2 linked regions of the Methylacidimicrobium sp. AP8 genome follow. The protein of the gene in region 1 interacts with the protein of each later gene in a pairwise test. Links are inferred from orthologs where the notes say so. Each region holds a gene or a part of one and is shown on either strand. Other genes may lie near its edges.

Evidence for each region.
Region 2: the proteins of recJ (region 1) and MTHMO_RS04150 interact in binary tests that used the Escherichia coli proteins (3 or more experiments, as listed by UniProt). The link is inferred for Methylacidimicrobium sp. AP8 from one-to-one orthologs.

What each region holds. Positions count from the first base shown.
Region 1 is NZ_LR797830.1:1,947,420-1,953,291, reverse strand. The notes cover bases 1,948-4,852. They hold recJ (single-stranded-DNA-specific exonuclease RecJ), read left to right. Parts: upstream 1,948-2,464; coding sequence 2,465-4,240; downstream 4,241-4,852. Other genes in these bases: MTHMO_RS09090 (menaquinone biosynthesis protein), read left to right, coding at 4,277-4,852; secD (protein translocase subunit SecD), read left to right, coding at 1,948-2,365. In the rest of the region: preprotein translocase subunit YajC, read left to right, coding at 1-28; more of secD, read left to right, coding at 65-1,947; more of MTHMO_RS09090, read left to right, coding at 4,853-5,008; mqnC (cyclic dehypoxanthinyl futalosine synthase), read left to right, coding at 4,999-5,872. UniProt on the Escherichia coli protein: Single-stranded-DNA-specific exonuclease.
Region 2 is NZ_LR797830.1:915,714-921,802, forward strand. Bases 2,498-5,619 are described here. They hold MTHMO_RS04150 (DNA topoisomerase III), read right to left. Parts: upstream 5,285-5,619; coding sequence 2,711-5,284; downstream 2,498-2,710. Other genes in these bases: MTHMO_RS04145 (phosphoketolase), read right to left, coding at 2,498-2,591; dprA (DNA-processing protein DprA), read right to left, coding at 5,335-5,619. Outside these bases: more of MTHMO_RS04145, read right to left, coding at 225-2,497; more of dprA, read right to left, coding at 5,620-6,089.

The sequences.
Region 1 (5,872 bases):
CACGAAGGGGGAAGCGGAAGCCAAATAGCGCTCCGATCGGCTTGAGGAACGAGAGAAAAACACCATGCTGCTCTGGTCCTTCGCCACAGCGCTCTTTTTTCTCATCGCCTTGATCGGGTATTTCACCTCGACCGAGGAGCGAACGCGCCGGTGGGTGGGGCTCGTATCCATCGTCATGCTTCTGGCGAACGCGGGGCTTTCCCTTTTCCCGCTCGATAAATCGATCCGGCTCGGCCTCGATCTCAAAGGGGGAACCGCCTTTCTTCTCGAGCTGGAAGGTCAGCCTTCTCCCGGCGCGTTGGAGCAGGCTACGGCGGTGATCCGGAAACGGGTGGACAAGTTCGGCTTGTCCGAGCCGATCATCCAGCCGGTGGGCCGAAACCGGATCAGCGTCCAGATCCCCGGGTTGGCGGAAGCCGAAAAGAATGCGGCGCGTCAGCAGCTTTCTAAGGTGGCCAAGCTCGAGTTCAAGTTAGTGCATCCGCAGTCCGGGCAGCTGGTTGCGGAGATCCAGGCGGGTCGGGCACGGATCCCGCCCGACTACGAGCTGCTTCCCTTGGCGGCCGAGGAAGGAAAGGCCTCCGGCCAGCGGCAGATCCTTGTGAAGCGCAGAGCGGAGATGGGAGGGAAGTTCGTGCGGAGGGCGTATCGCGGGTTCGACGAGGTCGGCCGCCCCACCGTTGTGATCGAGTTCACCGATGAGGGCTCCCGTCGCTTCGGAGCGATCACGAGCAGCAACATCGGAAAGCAGCTGGCCATCGTGCTGGACGGTGAGGTGAAAAGCGCCCCCGTGATCCAATCGGCGATCTTCCGCAGCGCGGTGATCTCGGGGGGCAATATGAGCCCCAAGGAGGCGGAGAATTTGGCGAGCGTTCTGGAAAACCCCCTGGAAACTCCGGTCAGGCTCCTCGAGGAGCGGGGGGTCGACCCGTCGCTGGGGCGCGACTCGATCCTGAGCGGCGCGCGAGCGGGATTGACGGCCTTGGCGCTCGTCGTCCTCTTCATGGTGGCCTATTATCGACTAGCCGGCCTGGTTGCCGTCCTCGCCCTGGCCGTCAACCTCTTTTTGCTCTTCGGGTTCCTGGCGCAATTCCACTTCACGCTCACCCTTCCCGGACTGGCCGGAGTCATTTTGACGATCGGCATGGCCGTCGACGCCAACGTCCTGGTCTATGAACGAATGCGGGATGAGCTCGACGCGGGAAAGCCGCTCCGCCAAGCCGTGACCGCCGGCTTCGAACGCGCCTTCAGCGCGATCTTCGATTCGAACCTCACGGTGATCCTGGTCGCCTTGATCTTGATGTGGCTGGGGAGCGGACCTCTGCAAGGCTTCGCCGTCACGCTCGTTCTCGGCATTGCGGCGAATCTCTTCGCGGCTCTGGTGGTGACGCGGAATGCCTTCGAGTGGCTCCTGGCGAGTGGCTGGCTCCGGCGCCTTTCGATGATGCGGATTCTGACGCGCCCGAACTTTCCGTTCCTGGCCTGGCGGCGGACAGCCGGTGGGCTGGCCCTCGCGCTGCTGGCAGCCGGGATGGCCGCGTTTTTCCTCCGGAGCGATAAGCTCCTGGGAGTCGATTTCGTCGGTGGGGATTCCCTAACCGTCGGATACCGGCAGGCGGCACCCCTCCAGGAGGTCCGGGCGGCGCTGGAAGCGGCGGGCATCCATCCCAGCATGGTGCAATATGCGCACGAGTACCGGCAGCTCTCCTTGCAGACCCGCTACGGCGAAGGAGAGCGTGCCTTGCAGGTCCTGCAGAGCAAGCTCCCGGCGGCCGGATTTGCCAATGCCAGGCTTGATAGTGTCGGCCCTGTAGTGGGGGAGGAGCTCAAAGGGCGCGCCCTGCTGGCCCTTTCGCTGGGGCTGGCGGCGATCCTCTTCTATGTCACGATCCGCTACGAGTGGTCCTTTGCTGCCGCGGCGGCGCTCGGACAGCTCCATGACGTTTTCCTGGCCATAGGCTTTATGGCGATCCTGGGGCAGGAGTTCACCATGCCGCTGGTCGGCGCTTTCCTGACGATTCTCGGCTATTCGATCAACGAGAAGATCGTGATTTCCGACCGGGTCCGGGAAGCGGCCCGGCTGCGTTTGGCGGGCACATTCGCGGATCACGTCAACAGCGGCGTCAATTTGACCCTCGCCCGGACGCTGATCACGGGCGGCACCGTGCTGCTGGCCACCCTCTCCATGCTGCTGCTTGGGGGCCCGGTCATTTCCCCGTTTGCGCTGGCGATCCTCATCGGTGTGCTCGGCGGCATGTTCTCCTCCCACTTCCTTACCCCCGGGCTCATGTACTGGTTTCACGAGCTGCGCGGGAAAGGCGGCGGCCAGCCCGCGGCCGGGCGCCCGGCCGCCCAGAGCGCGTGAGCTCCGAAGACGTTCCGCTCGCACGCCCCTCGGCTGCGCGGCCTTCGAGCCGGAAAGCGGGGGAGAGGTCGGTTGTGGGTCGGGAGGGGGACGTCTGCCATGGATGAAGCCGCCACGGGAGACAAGGTCGAGACGATTTGGGAGATCGGCGCTTCGGAGGAAGAGGCCGAAGCCCTGGCTCGGGATCTAGGCGTCTCCTCCCTCCTTGCCGGGCTGCTGGTAGCGCGCGGTTATCGCGATCCGGCGGAGGCGGCCCGTTTTCTCGAGCCCCGGCTTTCGGATCTGGAGGATCCTTTCGCCTTGACCGGCTTGCGGCAAGCGGCCGAACGGCTGAAGGAGGCGATCGTCCGGAGGCAATGCACGCTCGTGTATGGAGATTACGACGTCGATGGGGTGAGCGCCACGGCTCTTCTGGTGCGGGCCATGCGCCTGCTGGGGGCGCCCGTCTCGGCCTTTATTCCGGAGAGGGCTTCGGAAGGCTACGGCCTCACTCGCAAGGGCTTGGAGCGGGCCTTTCGCCTGTTCCGCCGGGAGCGAGGGCGGCACGATCCGGACGGTAAGGAGAAGCCCGAGCTGCTGATCGCCGTCGACTGCGGCACGACCTCGATCGACGAGCTGGCCTGGCTCGCCGCGGAAGGAGTCGACGCGCTCGTGGTCGACCATCATCAGCCCGCCGGCTTTTGGCCGCAGGCTTGCGCCATCGTCAATCCGCATCGCGACGGCCGCGGCAGCCGGCTTGCGAGCGCCGGGCTCGTCTTCAAGCTGCTCCACGGTCTGCTCAAGCTGGAGCCGGCTTATCGGGAACGATTGGTGCTGCGGGAAGAGCTTGATCTGGTCGCCCTGGGGACTATTGCGGACGTCGTCCCTTTGACCGGCGACAATCGCATTCTTGTTGCGCGTGGATTGGAGCAGCTCGGCCGCCGCCGCTTGCCCGGGTTGCGCGCGCTGGCCGGCGTATCGAATGTGGGGGAGAAGCCGACGGTGGAGGACGTCGCCTTTCGGCTGGCTCCGCGCCTCAACGCGAGCGGGCGGCTCGACGACGCCATGGAATCGCTCCGCCTCCTCCTGGCCGATTCGGCATCCGAGGCGGAGCGGGGGGCGCTGGCTCTCCACCAAAAGAACCGGCAGCGACGGCTGGTCGAGCACGAGATGCTCGAGGAGGCGCTCCAGATGGTCCGGAAAGAGCCTCCGGCCCGGATAGGCCGAGCGATCGTGGTGGGCAAGAGGGGATGGCACGCGGGTGTAGCGGGTGTCGTTGCCTCGCGTCTTCTAAGCCGATTTCACCGACTGGTGGCTGTCGTTGCATTCGACGAATCCGGGAACGGAAAGGGGAGCGCGCGGGGGATCCCGGGGATGTCGATCGTCGAGGGGCTGCGGGCGAGCGCGGCCCACTTGGACAAGTTCGGCGGACACGATCTGGCCGCGGGCTTTTCTCTCCGGGAGGCGAACCTAGCCGCCTTCCGGGAGGAGTTGAACCGATGGGCGGCGCGGAACGGAGCTCCTGAGCTCTTTTGCAAGCGTCTCCAGATCGTGCGGCTGCTCCCTCTCTCCGCCGCGAGCCTGCCGCTTTACGAGGAGCTGGAGCGGTTGGCACCCTTCGGGGCGGGAAACACCCGGCCGCTCTTCGCCTTCCCGACACTCTGTCTCGAAGGGCCTCCGGTCCAGGCGGGACGGCTGACGCGGATGCTTCTCCGCTCTGGCGATGCCCGGTGCGAGGCGTTCTCTTTCGACCCGCCGGACGGCCGCGTGATTTCCGGGAGATTCCAGGTTGCGGGCCATCTCGACTGGGACACGGTGGGGAAACGGGTCCGCCTGCGGATCGTCGACTGGAGACCCGAACCCGGCGGGGGCGGTGCCGGAACGATTGAACGCTGAGGGCGGATCATATAGAAGGTGGGAACTAAGCCGCACATGAGTCCCTTCCGAATCGGCTGCGCTCCCTACCTCAACGCCAAGCCGCTCCTTTACGGCCTGGAGGAGTCTGTATTGTTCTGCGCGCCCGCCGAATTGCCCGACCGGCTTCGGAAGGGCCTGCTTGACGCCGGCCTAGCCCCGCTGGGCGCCTGCCTTACGGAAGAATTTGCCCTGGTCGACGGCGTGGGGATCGTGGCCGACGGTCCTGTCAAGAGCGTCATCCTCGTTCATGATCTTCCTCTTTCTGAGGTGCGCTCGATCGCCCTTGATCCCGATACGCGGTCGTCTTTCCTTCTCCTGCGCGTGCTTTTGGAAAATTTTCTTGGCTTTCGTCCCGAGTACGTCCCTTTTACGGAGCGGGCCGATGCCCGCCTGATGATCGGAGATCGGGCGCTGGCGTTCCGGAGGGCCGATCCTGGGGCCCAACTCCTCGATTTGGGGCAGGGCTGGCGCGAGAAGACCGGGCTTCCGTTCGTCTTCGCGGCCTGGGCGATCCCGCGCGGAGCGGCGAGGGCTGCGGAGCTCGCCGCGCTCCTGCGCGAGGCGAAGCGGCGGGGCCTTGCGGCGCGGAGTTCGATCGCGAAGGATGAGAGCGAGCTCGAGTATTTGACGCGGTACATCCGGTATGACGTAGAGGCGCGGGAAAAAGAGGGGATCCGCCGCTTTGTCCGGGAGCTGCGGATCCTGGGAGAGCGTGCGACCGACGAGAGGGATCTGTTATGGGTGTGACGGTAGGCAGCCGTAACGGCCTGGCAAAACGAGCGGAGGCGAAGATTTTAAGCGGCGAGAGGATCTCTCCGGAAGAGGCTCGGGATCTCTATTCCCTTCCTTTGCCCGAGCTGGGGATTCTGGCAGACGCCCGGCGCCGCTGGAAGAAGAAGGAGGCCTACGGAGGGGACGGCGAGCGGATCGTTACCTACATCGTCGATCGCAACATTAACTATACCAATGTCTGCAACGTTGGTTGCCGCTTCTGCGCCTTCTACCGGAGGCAGAGAGACCCGGACCAATACGTGCTCCGTCCGGAGCAGATCGGCCAGAAGGTTGCCGAGCTGGAGGCGATCGGCGGGACGCAGATCCTGCTCCAGGGCGGCCACCATCCGGACCTGGGGATCGACTACTATTTGGAGCTTCTCCACTACTTGAAAGAAAAGCATCCGAGGATCAATGTCCACGGATTCTCCCCGCCGGAATTCGTCCACTTCTCCCGGACTTTCGCCATGCCGCTCGAGGAGGTGCTCCGCCGCTTCCGCGACGCGGGCTTGGGCTCGATACCCGGCGGAGGCGCCGAAATCCTTGTCGACGAGGTGCGCCGGCGCATCGCTCCTCTCAAATGCACTGCGGGTCAGTGGCTCGAGGTGATGCGGACCGCTCACCGGCTCGGATTGCGGTCGACTGCGACCATGATGTTCGGGCATGTCGAGACCCTCGAGGATCGGATCGAGCACCTCCGCCGTCTGCGCGAGCTCCAGGACGAGACCGGAGGTTTTACGGCCTTCATCTGCTGGACTTTCCAGCCCGATCATACGGCGTTGCGGGTCCCGAAGCTCGGGCCCTCCGAGTACCTGCGGATGCAAGCCCTCTCGCGGATCT
Region 2 (6,089 bases), 1.0 Mb from region 1 along the record:
GAAAGAAACTCGATAGCCGCAATCCACTTGAGTTGCTTGAAGCCAAGCCGCCATTTCTCACAAGCTTTCTCCTACGGCTTGCAAAACGGTCTCGGTCTGCTTCGCTCCCGCTTGGTTTTCCTCGCACTATGTCTTCCTGCAGCTCCGGTGGAAAACCTGCGCCCCGCCTCGCACCCAAGCCCATTTGCGGTGCCTCGGCTACGAAAGTTGTAAGAAATGGCGGGCTAGCCGACCGCCGGGCGCGGGGCGCTCCACGTCCAATTCTGGATTTCCGGCATGTCGTCGAGATGGCTTTTCACGTAGATGCGGTGTTCCGCCAGCTTGGCTTCGAAAAGATCGATCGCCGGCTGGGCGCGCGAGGCGAGCCGGGGGACGCGGCGGAGCGCTTCGATGGCGAGGTGGTACCGGCTTATCTCGTTGAGGACGACCATGTCGAAGGAGGTCGTCGTCGTCCCTTCCTCGACGTAGCCCCGCACGTGGAAGCGCGCCGGATTGGGCCGTCCGTGCACCAGGTCGTGGACCATCCGCCGATAGCCGTGGAAGGCGAAGATCACCTCCTTCTCCTCCGTGAAGAGGTTGACGAAATCCTGATTATCCATTCCATGGGGGTGGTAGGCGGGGGGAGAGAGGACCATCAGGTCGACGACGTTGACGACCCGCACCCGCAGCTCCGGCACGTGGGTCTGGAGCAGCCAGGCGGCGGCGACCGCTTCCAGCGTCGGGACATCGCCGGCGCATCCGAGAACAATGTCCGGATCCCCTCCATCGTTTCCGGCCCAGCTCCAGACGGAAGCGCCGCGGGCGCAATGCACCCGGGCCTCCTCGATGGTCAACCATTGGAGCGCCGGCTGCTTCTCGGCGATGATCAGGTTGATGTAGTGCCGGCTGCGCAGGCAGTGGTCGAGTGTCGAGAGAAGGGTGTTTGCGTCGGGCGGAAGATAGATCCGGACGACGTCCCCCTTCTTGTTGATTAAGGTGTCGATGAATCCCGGCCCTTGGTGGGTGTAGCCGTCGTACTCCTGCCGCCAGACATGGGAAGTGAGCAGGTAGTTGAGGGAAGCAATGGGATGGCGCCAAGGAATCTCTTTGTAGAGCTTAAGCCATTTCGCATGCTGGCTGGCCATCGAGTCGAGCACGGTGGCGAAGGCCTCGTAGGAGACCAGGAGCCCGTGCCTCCCGGTCCACAGGTAGCCTTCGAGCCAGCCCTCGCAGGCATGCTCGCTTAAGACCTCCATCACCCTTCCGTCCGGGGAGAGGTTGTCGTCTCCCGGCAGGACCTTGGAAACCCAGCAGCGGTCGGTCACCTCGAAGACCGCACCCAGCCGGTTCGAATCGGTCTCATCCGGGCAGAAGACCCGGAAGTTGTTGGGATTGCGCCGGAGGACGTCGCGGATATAGTTGCCCGCCACCCGCGTGGCTTCCGCATCCACCGTCCCGCGCGGCTTGATCGCCACCGCGTAGTTGGCGAAGTCGGGCAGATCGAGATCGACCAGGAGCTTTCCTCCGTTGGCGTAGGGGCTCGCGCCCATCCGGAGGTCGCCTTTCGGCGCGAGCGCCTCCAGATCGGGCCGGAGCCTTCCGTTCTCCAGGAAGAGCTCTTCGGGCTTGTAGCTCCGCAGCCAGCTTTCGAGCAGCCGGAGGTGCTCAGGGTTCTCGCGCGCGTCCATCAAGGGCGAACGGTGGGACCGGTAGGTGCCCTCAAGGGGAACGCCGTCGACCTCCTTGGGACCCGTCCAGCCGTCCGGGGTCCGCAACAGGATCAGGGGCCAGCGGGGACGCCCCTTGACCCCGCTTTCCCGAGCCTCCTTTTGGATGGAGCGGATCTGCCCGTAGGCCTCGTCCAGCGCTTGCGCCAATTCGGGATGCACCTTGACGGGATCGGAACCGGCGACCGTGAGCACCTGGTATCCAAAGCCCGCGAAAAGCAGGCGAAGCTCCTCGTCCTCCATCCGGCCGAAGACCGTCGGACCGGAGAGCTTGCCGTCGTTGACGTGGAGGATCGGCAGCACCGCCCCGTCCCGTTTCGGGTTGAGGAAGTTGATCGACTGCCAGCTTCCGGAGAGGGGGCCGGTCTCCGCCTCGCCGTCGCTCACGACGGCGACCGCGATCAGCTCCGGATTGTCGAAGGCCGCTCCGAACGCATGGAGCAGGGAATAGCCGAGCTCTCCGCCTTCGTGAATCGACCCCGGGGTCATCGCCGATACGTGGCTCGGCACGCCTCCCGGCGAGGAAAACTGCCGGCAGAACCGGGTGAGTCCCGGCAAATCGCGGGTCATCTCGGGATAGAATTCGGTATAGGTGCCCTCCAAGTAGACGTTGGCCAGGACGGCGGAAGCGCAGTGGCCCGGGCCGGTGAGGAAGAGGAAGCGAGCACCGGTATCCTGGATCAGCCGATTGAGGTGGACGTAGATCAAGTTGAGGCCCGGCGCGGATCCCCAGTGGCCGCGGATCCTCGGCTTGAGATGCTCGGGGCGCAGCGGTTCCCGGAGCAGGGGATTCTCCTTGAGGTAGAATTGAGCCGCGGCCAGGTAGTTGGCGGCGCGCCAGTAGGAGTCGAGCTTTGCCAGTCTTTCGGCGGAGAGCGGGGTCATGATCGGGCCAAACCTCCCAATAGAGTGTTACGGTGGATTACGCCGGTCCCGGCGTGACGCCAGCATGGCAAAACGGCCGGCCCGATGGCAAGCCCGCCTCCAGTGCGGCGGCGGGCGCGCTACTTTTTGTCGTTCTTCCCGGACGCCCGGCGGGAGGGCTTCTTCTCCGGGGTCTTCTTGGCACGGGCGGGCGCTCGCTTGTTGCTGCCGGCCGAAGCGGGGGAGCCCGCCTCCAGTGCGGCGGCGGGCGCCCGCTTTGCGAACGTGAAGCCGATCTTTCCCCCGTCCTTGAGCTCCAGGAAAGCCGAGAAGCGGCGCTTGGTCTTCCGGGAGAGAAAGCCCGAGAGCAGTCCGGTCTTCCGGTCGCGCAGCAGCTGGGCGATCTCGGCGCGGGAAATCGGCCGACCGAGGATCTGCTTTCCGATCCGGAACGAGCAGCTCGGACTTTCCTTGAGGGCGTGCTCGCAGGCGTAGGCGGCGGCGGTCTCGACCACGCCGCCGCCGTCGACCGGACAGGAGCCGAGGGGTTCCGGATCGATGATCCGCGGGGGATCTTCCTCGGAGCCCTCTTCGGCGAAGACGAAGGCGACCTTGCCGTCGGGGCCGAGCTTGAGCCGAGCCGAAAAAGGCCGGCCCGAGCGGCTGCGAAAGCCCGAGAGGGGGCCGATCTCTCCCTCTCTCAGGAGCACGGCCACCTCCTCCCGGGAAAGAGGCCGGCCGGCCAGAAACTTCGGAATCCGGAAGCCTTCGGCCGAACGGTAGTCATAGAGAGTCTCCACGAGAGGGGAGCCGTCCGGAGCCTGGACCTCCATCGGCTTGACGTAGGCGTCGGCCGAGCCGAAGCGGCGTGCCTGGTCGACGATCTGGCGGGTCAGCCGGCGGATCTCTTCCATGAAGCGAGGCCGGGTGAAGGATCCCCGCTCGATCTGCTGGAGCTTCCATTCCCAGTCGCCCGTCATCTCCGGGGAGGAGAGCACGGGGATTCCCGCGGCCTGCAGCAGGTCGAAGAGCGCAAAGGCCTTCGGCGTGGCCAGAAGCTCCCGCCCCTCGCGGCGAAGGTACTCTTCCTCAACGAGGCCGTCGATGATGGCCGCCCGGGTGGCGGGCGTGCCGAGCCCCTTCTTGGCCATCGCCTCCCGGAGCTGCTCCTCTTCCACGAGCTTTCCGGCATTCTCCATGGCCGAGAGGAGGGTCGCTTCGGTGAAGTGAGGCGGCGGCTTGGTCGAGAGCGTGACGACTTCGACGGCTTCCGCGCGTGCGCTCGCCCCGGGAGGAAGGGGGGCGAGGTTCGCGTCTGGCTCCGCTCCCATCTCCTCCGCCGCCTCTCTCCCGTAGACGGAAAGCCAACCGGGATCGCGGAGGATCTTCCCTTCGGTCCGGAAGCTCTCTCCTTCGACCACCGTGATCCGGGTGAGCGATTCGAAGCGGGCCTGGGGATAGAACACGGCCAGGAAGCGCTTGCAGACCAGGTCGTAGATCCGCCGCTCGGCCGGATCCAGGCCGCCGGGCAGGGTGCCCGTCGGGATGATCGCGAAGTGATCGGAGACCTTGGCGTTATCGAAGATCCGCCTGTTGGGACGGATCCAGCCGTTCTCGAGAATCGCCCGGGCCGCGCCACCCCAAAGCCCTACGAGCTTTTCGATTACGCCGCGGACGGTCGCCGGGAAGTCTTCGGGAAGGTGGCGGGAATCGGTTCTCGGATAGGTGAGGACTTTGTGGACTTCGTAGAGGGCCTGAGCGATCTGCAGGGTCCGCTTGGCGCTGAAGCCGAAGCGTCCGTTCGCTTCCCGCTGGAGGGAGGTCAGGTCGAAGAGGGGCGGAGGAGATTGCAGGACGGCCTTCCGCTCCTCGCTGACGGAGCCGCTTTTCCCGAGGCACTTCTCCCGGATCGCCCGGGCCCGCGCCTCATCCCAGATTCGCTCGGGCCTCTCTTCCGAGGAGTCGCCTCGCCGGCCGGAGGCGGAGATCCCGGGATCGAACCAGCGGCCGGTGTAGGAGTGGGCGTCCGCCTGGAAGGTAGCGTGCAGCTCCCAGTAGTTGCGGGGGCGGAAATCCTGGATCTCCCGGTCCCGCTGGACGACGATCGCCAGCGTCGGCGTCTGCACCCGGCCGACCGGGGTAAGGACGAAGCCGCCCGGCCTCGAGTGGATGCCGGTCAGCGCTCGGGTTGCGTTGATCCCGATCAGCCAGTCGCTTTCGGAGCGGCAGAGGGCCGCCTGGGCCAGAGGCTCCATCTCCTCTTGGGGACGAAGGCGGCTCAGGGCTTGACGGATCGCCTCCGGCGTCATCGATTGGAGCCAGAGACGGTCTACCGGCTTCCGGACGCGGGCGTACTCGATCAAGTAGCGGAAGATGAGCTCGCCCTCCCTCCCCGCGTCGCAGGCGTTGATAATCCGCTCGACATCGCTGCGCCGGAGCAGCTGGAGAAGCAGATCGAGCCGCCGCTTGGTCTGGGGGATCGGGCGCAGCCGGAAGGAAGAAGGGAGGATCGGGAGATGCTCGAGCGACCACTCCTTGTGCTTCTCGTCCATCTCGCCCGGCCTGCAGAGCTCGACCAGATGGCCGATCGCCGAGGAGATGACATAGCGGTCGTTCTCGTAGACGTCCTGGCGTCCCTGGGAAAATCCGCCGATGGCCGAGGCGAGATCGGCGGCCACGCTCGGCTTTTCGGCAATGATCAGGGTCTTAGCCATACGTTCCCGAGTGAAGGGCCCGAGATGCTTTTTAGCCGCCGCCCGCATCGCTAAGCGACGCGCACGAAGACGTTGCCCGGAAGACGACGGACGAGCCGCTTCAACTCGAGTCGGAGCAACGTAGAAGAGACGGTGGGCGATGGCAAACCCGTTCTCGCGACGATCGCATCGAAAGGGCTTTCCTCCAGGCCGAGAGCGGTAAAGACCGCGCGCTCTTCCTCGGACAGAGAGGAGGGGAGCGGCCGCTCCCCGGTCGCAGGGACCGAAGGGAGCCAGAGCGCCAGCTCCGATGCGATGTCCCCGGCGTCCATCACGAGCTTGGCTCCTTGCTGGATGAGCCGGTTGGAGCCGGCGGCCAGGGGGTTGTCGATCCGTCCCGGAACGGCGAAAACCTGGCGCCCCTGCTCGAGGGCGCACTGTGCGGTCAAAAGAGCGCCGCTGGCGCTCGGCGCTTCGACCACGAGCACCCCGGACGAGAGGCCGCTGAGGATCCGGTTGCGCTGCGGGAAGGTGTGGCGCGCGGGGGCGGTCCCGAGCGGGAGCTCGCTCAAAAGGCAACCGGACTGCTCGATCCGCCGGGCCAGCGCCTCGTTTTCCGGCGGGTAGAGGCGATCGATCCCGGAGCCGAGGACGGCCCAGGTCGTCCCCTGAGCGGCCAAGGCCCCCATGTGGGCGGCGGTGTCGATGCCGCGCGCCAGACCGGAAATCACCGGAATGCCGGAGTAGGCGAGCTGGTAGGAGAGCCGGCGGGCCGCTTCGATCCCGTAGACGCTCGTGCGGCGCGATCCTACGACGGCCACCCCGC